4 regions of the Serratia sp. CoH_122_TC_1 genome follow, and region 3 is predicted to be linked to each of the others. Evidence: predicted binding sites of a transcription regulator. Region 3 holds the regulator's gene; each other region holds the start of a gene.
What was found. The regulator PhoB, encoded in region 3, activates phosphate uptake and scavenging genes when phosphate is short. The targets are predictions, from matches to a motif close to CTGTCATAAAACTGNCNNAT.
Positions count from the first base shown of each region.

Region 1: AC2FC2_RS01495 (heavy metal response regulator transcription factor) is a predicted target of PhoB. The motif match lies at 1,249-1,268, and genes of this name have one in related genera.
Region 2: opgB (phosphatidylglycerol--membrane-oligosaccharide glycerophosphotransferase) is a predicted target of PhoB. The motif match lies at 748-767, and genes of this name have one in related genera.
Region 4: AC2FC2_RS21625 (MIP/aquaporin family protein) is a predicted target of PhoB. The motif match lies at 970-989, and genes of this name have one in related genera.

Region 1 is NZ_JBXWLA010000001.1:341,391-343,594, forward strand. Features, by position in the region: gene AC2FC2_RS01490 (heavy metal sensor histidine kinase) at 1-516, opposite strand, end outside; gene AC2FC2_RS01495 (heavy metal response regulator transcription factor) at 513-1,184, opposite strand; gene AC2FC2_RS01500 (hypothetical protein) at 1,325-1,951, shown strand; gene AC2FC2_RS01505 (cytochrome b/b6 domain-containing protein) at 2,010-2,204, shown strand, end outside.
Region 2 is NZ_JBXWLA010000014.1:14,928-17,131, forward strand. Features, by position in the region: gene AC2FC2_RS17810 (ABC transporter substrate-binding protein) at 1-677, shown strand, start outside; gene opgB (phosphatidylglycerol--membrane-oligosaccharide glycerophosphotransferase) at 926-2,204, shown strand, end outside.
Region 3 is NZ_JBXWLA010000007.1:137,026-139,229, reverse strand. Features, by position in the region: gene sbcD (exonuclease subunit SbcD) at 1-404, opposite strand, end outside; gene phoB (phosphate response regulator transcription factor PhoB) at 620-1,309, shown strand; gene phoR (phosphate regulon sensor histidine kinase PhoR) at 1,334-2,204, shown strand, end outside.
Region 4 is NZ_JBXWLA010000019.1:33,929-36,132, forward strand. Features, by position in the region: gene rraA (ribonuclease E activity regulator RraA) at 1-369, shown strand, start outside; gene zapB (septal ring assembly protein ZapB) at 426-665, opposite strand; gene AC2FC2_RS21625 (MIP/aquaporin family protein) at 1,205-2,050, shown strand; gene glpK (glycerol kinase GlpK) at 2,093-2,204, shown strand, end outside.

The sequences.
Region 1 (2,204 bases), on a different contig from region 3:
AAGATAACGGGCCAGCATCTTCTGTTCGTTTATCATCACGTGGGCTGCCGAGATTTGCAGCAAATTACCGTCTTCCAGTTTGATCAGCGCCGATGCGACGCGTAATGGCACACCTTGCGCCGTCTGCCCACTCTGCACCGCACTCACACGTTGGGGTGTATCAAGGGGCGTTGGAGTGATCGGCGGCAGAGTCAGTTTGGCGGGGTTCACATTGATTAACGGCTTCTTTCCCGGCTGTTGAAAAATCAGCACGTCCTGCTCGTTGCCCAACATATTTTCGAACAAGCCGGTATTCGCCGTCAGCTGCTCGATAGGGAAACGCTGGCTGAGCAAATTGCGGTAATACTCGACCCGTCCGGTGACCTGTAAATCGCTGCGGGTGATCATCTCCTGACGCATCGCACCGTACAGGTACCAACCCGCTCCGCTGACAACCAACGCCGCGACCAGCGCAAACAACATGGCACTACGAAGCGTCAGCGACAGCGCACGCCAGCGTTGGATGCGTATTTTCATGAGCGCGGCTCGCAAACGTAACCAATACCGCGCACGCTGTGGATCAATTTGACGTCAAACGGCCGATCAATCTTTGCGCGCAGCCGCTTGATCGCCACGTCCACGACGTTGGTATCACTGTCAAAATTCATGTCCCACACCTGGGACGCGATCATGGTACGTGACAATACCTCGCCTTCCCGCCGTACCAGCAGGTGCAACAGCATAAATTCTTTGTTGGTCAGTGGAATCACCACATCTTGCCGCACGGCCTTACGCCGCAGAACGTCCAGCTGTAAATCGGCAATTGCGTAGTGGTCGGCTTCTCGCACCGTACCGCGGCGCAGCAACGTCCGCAGGCGCAGCACCAGCTCGGTAAAAGAAAAGGGTTTAATCAAATAGTCGTCAGCGCCCAACTCCAGGCCATGGATGCGATCCTGCACCCCATCGCGCGCGGTCAGAAACAGGATTGGCACGTCGCTTTTCTTGCGTAGAACCTCAATGATCTGCCAACCGTCCAACCCCGGCAGCATCACGTCGAGCACAATGGCGTCGTAAGCCTGTTCCAACGCCTGAAACAGGCCATCGGTACCGTTACGTGCCAAATCGACGCTGTATCCCGCCTCCGTCAGCCCTTTCTTCAGGTAATCGCCCGTGCTGATGTCGTCTTCAACCACCAGTATTCGCATTGTCATCGCCTCATTACACCAGCGGAAATACTAGCAGTTTCGGCGGACATTCTTGATGACATTAATGTCATCAAACAGACATGGTGCTGTCCCTATTGTTCAACCATGCTTAATCGGCAACCTTAACAGAGGAAAACTTTATGATTACCCGTCATCGTTTTGCCGGTTTGCTGCTGTCCACCCTCATGCTGTGTAGTGGGGCCGCAGGCGCGGCTCAAGCAACAGGCAAGGTCATTGCCCCACTGCGTGGCACTATCGACCAGGTTACCGACAGCAGCCTACAGGTCACCGACCGTAAAGGGGAGAAGGTCAGCGTTAAACTCAACGATCAAACCCGGGTGCTCAGCGTCTCGAAAGGCACCCTGGATGACATTAAACCGGATAGCTTTATCGGCACTGCGGCAGTACCACAACCGGACGGCTCACTGAAGGCGCTGGAAGTCCACGTCTTCGCCGCCAGCCTGCGCGGTACCGGTGAAGGGCACTCCGCCTGGGAGTCTGCCGACGGCAAAGTCGATACCATGACCAACGGCACCGTTGGCAAGCTGGTTAAATCCAATGGCCGCACGCTCACCGTGACCTACGGTAACCAGCAGAAGACCGTTAACGTGCCGGAAGATGTGCCGATCGTCACCCTAGATCCCGGCGACCGCAGCCTGCTAAAACCCGGTGCACACATCGTGCTGTTTTCTGCCACGGACGACAAAGGCGAACGCGTCGCCACCCGTATTTCCGCCGGGAAAGACGGCACCGTTCCGCCGATGTAATTAGGTTGTGCCCCGCCATTGGCAATGTCATGACGGGGCACCGTCTAAGGAGTGCATAATGAAAACCCCCGTACGGCGGCCGGTGCACCGCTGGCCAGTCCGCATCACCCATTGGGTTAACCTGTTCACCATGGTTTGCATGTTTATGAGCGGCTGGGAGATCTACAACGCCTCACCCCTGTTCGGTTTCCGCTTCCCGCCGCTGGTCACACTTGGCGGTTGGCTGGGCGGCGCGATTGGCTGGCATCTGGCG
Region 2 (2,204 bases), on a different contig from region 3:
ACTTCTTCGCTGACCAGGGCTTGCCGCTGGTGCGCATAGGAACCCTGATTAATTCGCCACTCAATACCGTTATTACGCTGGATAAGCGCATCACCACCCCGGCAGGGCTTAAGGGCAAAAAAATCGGTTATTCGGTCAGCGGCATTGAACAGGCCACGCTGGCAACCATGCTCGAACATGAGCATCTCAACCCCAATGACACCAAACTGATTAACGTTAACTTCCAACTGACCAGCGCCCTGCTGGCAGGCCAGGTCGATGCGGTGATCGGCGGGTACCGCAATATTGAAGCGCTAGAATTGAAATTACAGGGGAAAGATCCGGTGGTGTTTAACGTGGAAGACTATGGCGTCCCCGCCTACGACGAACTGATCATCGTCGCCAATCGCGACACCATCACTGAGCCGAAAATCAAAAAATTCCTCGCGGCACTAAAAAAAGGCGGCGACTACCTGCACGCCCATCCGCAGGAAAGCTGGCTAGCATTCGCCAAAGCCCATCCGGAACTGAATACCGCGCTGAACAAACAGGCATGGCAAGCCAGCTTGCCGCTGTTTGCCCGCGATCCGGCCAAGCTGGATAAAGCGCGCTATCAAGCCTACGAACAATTCCTGTTCGACAACAAGTTGATCAAGAAAATCACCCCCGTGGAACAATACGCGGTGGAACTGCATTAAGCCGTTATCGGGCTCAGCCTATGAACTGCGCCCTTCTCTATGATGCCCTCCCTTTTCGCTGGCGTGATTAGTGTCACACTATTGTCACAAAAATCGCCAATCACACTCTGAGCCAGCAGAGCGATGCAAACACGCATTGCTCTGACGGTTTCAATGCGCTATACCCTCCTCTTTCTCGCGGCGGCAGCGGTCAGCGGCGTTGACCAGAGCACTAAAGTTTTTCTTTTTAATCAGACAGGGTACGGTGGATGGTTTCAGCATTAATCTCGTTTGCACTTTTTATCGCCTCAATTTTAATCTACCGGACCCGGGGCGCTGCCAACCGCTGGTGGCTTGCCACTCTGCTGACGCTGCTGGGCAGCTATCTGATCCTCAACGTTGTCCTGATCGCCAGCAACTACTTTACCGGTGACGGCATCACCGACGCGGTAATTTACACCCTCACCAGCAGCCTGAAAGGTGCCGGCGTCGGCAAATACCTGCTGCCGTTTATCGGCCTGTTGGCGGTACTGGCGCTGATCTTCGCCGTACTCACCTGGAGCCTGGTCCGACGCAAAGCGAAAAGCAGCAGTGTGGTATACAGTGTGATCGCCGTGTTGCTGGCCTTGTTTTCCGTCGGCACTACTCCCGCCTTTCAGGATATCTCCCTACTGGTCAGAAGCCAGATCAGCGGGGACACCAGCGATTTTGATACCTATTACAAAGCCCCCAAAAGAAGCGTACAGGGCAAAGCGCCGAACCTGGTGTATATCTATGCAGAGAGCCTGGAAAGAACCTACTTCGATCAGCAACTTTTCCCCGGCCTCGCTGACGAACTGAACCAACATCGTGAAAACAGCATCGACTTCAGCAACACCCAACAGTTGCCAGGCACCGGTTATACCATTGCCGGCATGGTGGCCTCACAGTGTGGCATCCCGCTGTTTGCCCCTTTCGACGGTAACGCCTCCAGCGCCGTGTCTACCTTTTACCCGGAAAACGTCTGTCTGGGCGATGTACTGAAGTCCGCCGGTTATGATAACTACTTTTATCAGGGCGCCGATCTGGCCTTCGCCGGTAAAGACACCTTTCTGAAATCGCACGGTTTCGATCATGCCTACGGCTTCAAAGAACTGCGTGGGCAGGTCAGCGATCCCAGTTACAAAAATGACTGGGGCTGGTACGACGATACCGTTCTGGATGTGGTGTTCGACAAATTTGTTGAACTGTCTAAGCAGAATAAAACGTTTTCACTGTTTACACTGACCGTCGACACCCATCACCCGGACGGGTTTATCTCCGCCAGTTGCAGCAAAAACACATTCAGCTGGCAGAACAAAGAGAACCGTTCATTAAGCGCGGTAGCCTGTAGCCAGCAGCATATCGCGGCGCTGATCGATAAAATCAAGGCATCCGACTATTTCAAAAACACCGTCATCGTGGTGTCTTCGGATCATCTGGCGATGAATAACACCGCCTATGACGTTCTGACCAAACAGAAACGCCGTAACCTGTTCTTTATCATTGACGGCACTCGCCCACAGACCG
Region 3 (2,204 bases):
AACGGGATGGCGCACAGCACGGCGCCCGGTTGGCCGTCGCGTTGGTTCAGGACCACGATTTGCTGTTCGGTTTCAGCCTGCGCGTTGGCGATCACCGTCGTATTCAGGCAAGAAAGCAATTCACGCGACTCATTTAAGGTCGCCACGGAATCGTGGTTACCTCCCAGCACCACTAATTGGCAGCCGGTATGTTGCAGCTCTACCACGAAGCGGTTGTACAGTTCGCGGGCATAGCTGGGTGGCGAACCGGTATCGAACAGGTCCCCGGCGACGATCAGTGCATCCACCTGATGTTGCTCGATTTGGTCTATCAGCCAGCGCAGAAAAGCCTGGTGCTCGGCGGCACGGCTTTTGGTGAAAAAGTACTGGCCAAGATGCCAGTCAGAGGTGTGGATCAGGCGCATGACACTCCCGGGGCGATAAGCTAATGGCGGTGATTATAAAGGGCACCGCGGCGGCTGTCGTGACGGAATCATTATGACAACTGAATGATTTTTCTTTGACGTTGGAAATAATCGCTATGCTTACTGCCTATAACAGGGTGTTCTTTTCATAAAAGTGTCATAAAACTGACGCATAATGGCGCCCGCAGATAGCTAACACATTGGCAGGATTGACGATGGCAAGACGCATATTGGTGGTGGAAGACGAAGCGCCGATCCGTGAGATGGTGTGCTTTGTGTTGGAACAGAATGGTTACCAACCGTTGGAAGCCGAGGATTATGACAGTGCCGTGACACGCCTGTCTGAACCGTTCCCTGATTTAGTGTTGCTCGACTGGATGTTACCCGGGGGATCCGGCATTCAGTTTATCAAGCATATGAAGCGTGAAGCGCTAACCCGCGATATTCCGGTGATGATGCTGACAGCGCGTGGTGAAGAAGAAGACCGGGTTCGTGGTCTGGAAGTCGGTGCGGATGATTACATCACCAAACCTTTCTCGCCGAAGGAACTGGTGGCACGTATCAAGGCGGTAATGCGCCGTATTTCACCCATGGCAGTGGAAGAAGTGATTGAAATGCAAGGGCTGAGCCTGGACCCTTCCTCACACCGCGTGATGGCTAACGAGCAAGCGCTGGATATGGGGCCGACCGAGTTCAAGCTGTTGCACTTCTTTATGACCCACCCTGAGCGAGTTTATAGCCGCGAACAGTTGCTTAATCACGTCTGGGGCACTAACGTTTATGTGGAAGACCGCACCGTTGACGTGCATATCCGCCGACTCCGTAAGGCGTTAGAGACCACTGGTCATGACAAAATGGTTCAAACCGTTCGGGGCACAGGCTACCGATTCTCAACGCGCTACTGATCGCGCCGCGCTGGAGAATATGCCGTGTTAGAACGTCTATCCTGGAAGAGGCTGGCCCTGGAGCTGGCCCTTTTCTGCCTACCTGCCTTATTACTGGGGCTGATTTTCGGTTATCTGCCCTGGTTGCTGCTTGCCTCCGTGCTGGCTGCGCTGGTGTGGAACTTCTACAACCAACTTAAACTTTCTCACTGGCTGTGGGTTGACCGCAGCATGACACCGCCACCTGGGCGCTGGAGCTGGGAACCGCTGTTTTACGGCTTATACCAGATGCAACAGCGAAACCGTCGCCGACGTCGTGAGCTGGCGTTATTGATCAAACGTTTCCGCAGCGGCGCAGAGTCACTGCCTGATGCGGTGGTGATGACGACCGTTGAAGGTAACATCTTCTGGTGTAACGGGTTGGCGCAGCATCTGCTGGGTTTCCGTTGGCCTGAAGATAACGGCCAACACATCCTGAACCTGCTGCGTTATCCGGAATTCAGCCACTATCTGCAACAGCAGGAGTTCTCTCGACCGTTAACGCTGCAGTTGAACAATGAGCATTACGTTGAGTTTCGCGTGATGCCGTATTCAGAAGGGCAGCTGTTGATGGTTGCGCGTGACGTTACCCAAATGCGTCAGCTTGAAGGCGCCCGGCGCAACTTCTTTGCCAACGTCAGTCATGAGTTGCGCACTCCGCTGACGGTATTGCAGGGCTACCTGGAAATGATGAGCGACGAAGAGCTGGATGGTTCGCTGCGGGGCAAAGCGTTGGGCACCATGCAGGAACAGACTCGCCGCATGGATGGTCTGGTCAAGCAGCTGCTGACACTGTCGCGTATTGAAGCCGCGCCAAATGTAGAAATGAACGAGCGGGTCGATATTCCGTTGATGCTGCGAGTGCTGCAACGCGAAG
Region 4 (2,204 bases), on a different contig from region 3:
AAATGCTTTGAGGATAACGGCCTGTTATTCGAGCTACTTGAAGAAAACGGGCGCGGTCGCGTTCTGGTGATTGACGGTGGCGGCTCAGTACGCCGTGCTCTGATCAATGCAGAATTGGCGCGTCTGGCAACCCAGAACGAATGGGAAGGCATCGTGGTCTACGGTGCCGTGCGTCAGGTGGACGATTTGGAAGAACTGGATATCGGCATTCAGGCGATGGCAGCCATTCCTGTCGGCGCCGCCAGTGAAAGCATTGGTGAAAGCGACATCCGCGTTAACTTTGGCGGTGTGACGTTCTTCTCCGGTGACCATTTGTACGCCGACAATACCGGTATTATTCTGTCTGAAGACCCGCTCGACATCGAGTAATCTTCAGATATGAAAAAGGGCGCCTAAGGCGCCCTTTTCGATCGTGCAATACGGAATCAGACTTCTTCCATTTTGCCCAACAGCGCGCGCAAGCGATCTTGCCATACGTGCTGCTCTTCTTTCAGTTGCTGGTTTTCACGTACCAGCGATTCGTGGTTGCCAGAGGCAGCCTGAACTTCCTGAGACAGAGTATTGTTTTTGTCTTTCAGCTCTTCAATTTCCATCTGCAGCAGGGTGATGGTATCGATCGCCTGCTGAACTTTTGATTCCAATTTCTCAAATACTTCAAATGACATGCTTCAGTCCCCTCATGATAGCAAGGCGTACATCTATAGGTAACGGCCGCAACTCAGGTTGCAACTGCTGCGAATATGCATCGCGCCAAGTGACACACGCTTTTATTGAAAATAACGCGCCTGTCCCGATAAAACGCTTCTTTCGATAAAAACGATTGTAAGTAGCCTGTCCCCGACTGTCTAGCAACATCCGGCTCATCGCGCAGTCTGTTGCAATTTTCCTGCCTTCGCCATCAGCAAAAACTGAAAATACCCGCAGCCCGCAAAATCGGTTTGTTAACAATCGGTGGCGAAAGCACTGGTCAGATCACACTTTTATGGCGCAGAAAGAACACAGAACGACGCGAATTCGCTCAATTTTATGACGAAGCACACACATTTTGATTTCGCTATTTCTCGTTTATGTTCGTTAACGATAAATTTACATCACGTCCTCAATTAATAATTGGACGAGATGAAAAAACTGTACCCATAGGCCAAATCGATACGCTCGCTGAGCCTATAAACCTATAACCGCCGTTTTGCAGGACAACAACATTATGAGCCAAACCACCAGTCCGACCCTAAAAGGCCAGTGCATCGCTGAGTTCCTCGGCACCGGCCTGTTGATATTCTTTGGCGTAGGCTGCGTTGCCGCGCTGAAACTGGCTGGCGCCAGCTTCGGCCAATGGGAAATCAGTATCATTTGGGGCCTCGGCGTTGCCATGGCTATCTATCTGACCGCTGCCATCTCCGGTGCGCATCTCAACCCGGCAGTCACCATCGCACTGTGGCTGTTCGCCTGCTTTGACGGACGCAAAGTACTTCCTTACATTGTCGCGCAGATCGCCGGAGCCTTCTGCGCAGCAGCCTTGGTCTACGGGTTGTATTACAACCTGTTCTACGACTTTGAAGCAGCCAATCATATGGTTCGCGGCAGTGATGCAAGCCTTGCCCTGGCTGGCATCTTCTCCACTTATCCTAACGCGCACATTTCTGTCGGCCAGGCCTTCCTGGTAGAGACCGTGATTACCGCAATTCTGATGTGCCTGATCCTGGCGCTGACCGACGACGGCAACGGCATTCCGCGTGGCCCACTGGCCCCTCTGTTAATTGGTATTCTGATTGCCGTGATCGGCGCCTCTATGGGACCATTGACTGGCTTTGCTCTGAACCCGGCGCGTGACTTCGGTCCTAAAATGTTCGCTTATCTGGCGGGCTGGGGCAAAGTGGCCTTCACCGGTGCACGTGATATTCCGTACTTCCTGGTGCCAATTTTTGGTCCAATCATCGGGGCCTGCCTGGGTGCCTTCGGCTACCGCATGCTCATTGGCCGCAATCTGCCGTGTGACGTTTGCGTAGAAGAAGAAAAACCCGCCGCCAAGGCTCAGCAGCGTAAAGCGTGATTGGCACAGTTTAAAACGGTTAACAACAGCAGGACTAAAATCATGACTGTAGAAAAAAAATACATTGTCGCGCTCGACCAGGGAACCACCAGTTCACGTGCCGTAGTGCTAGACCACGATGCCAATATTGTTGCGGTATCCCAGCGTGAGTTCA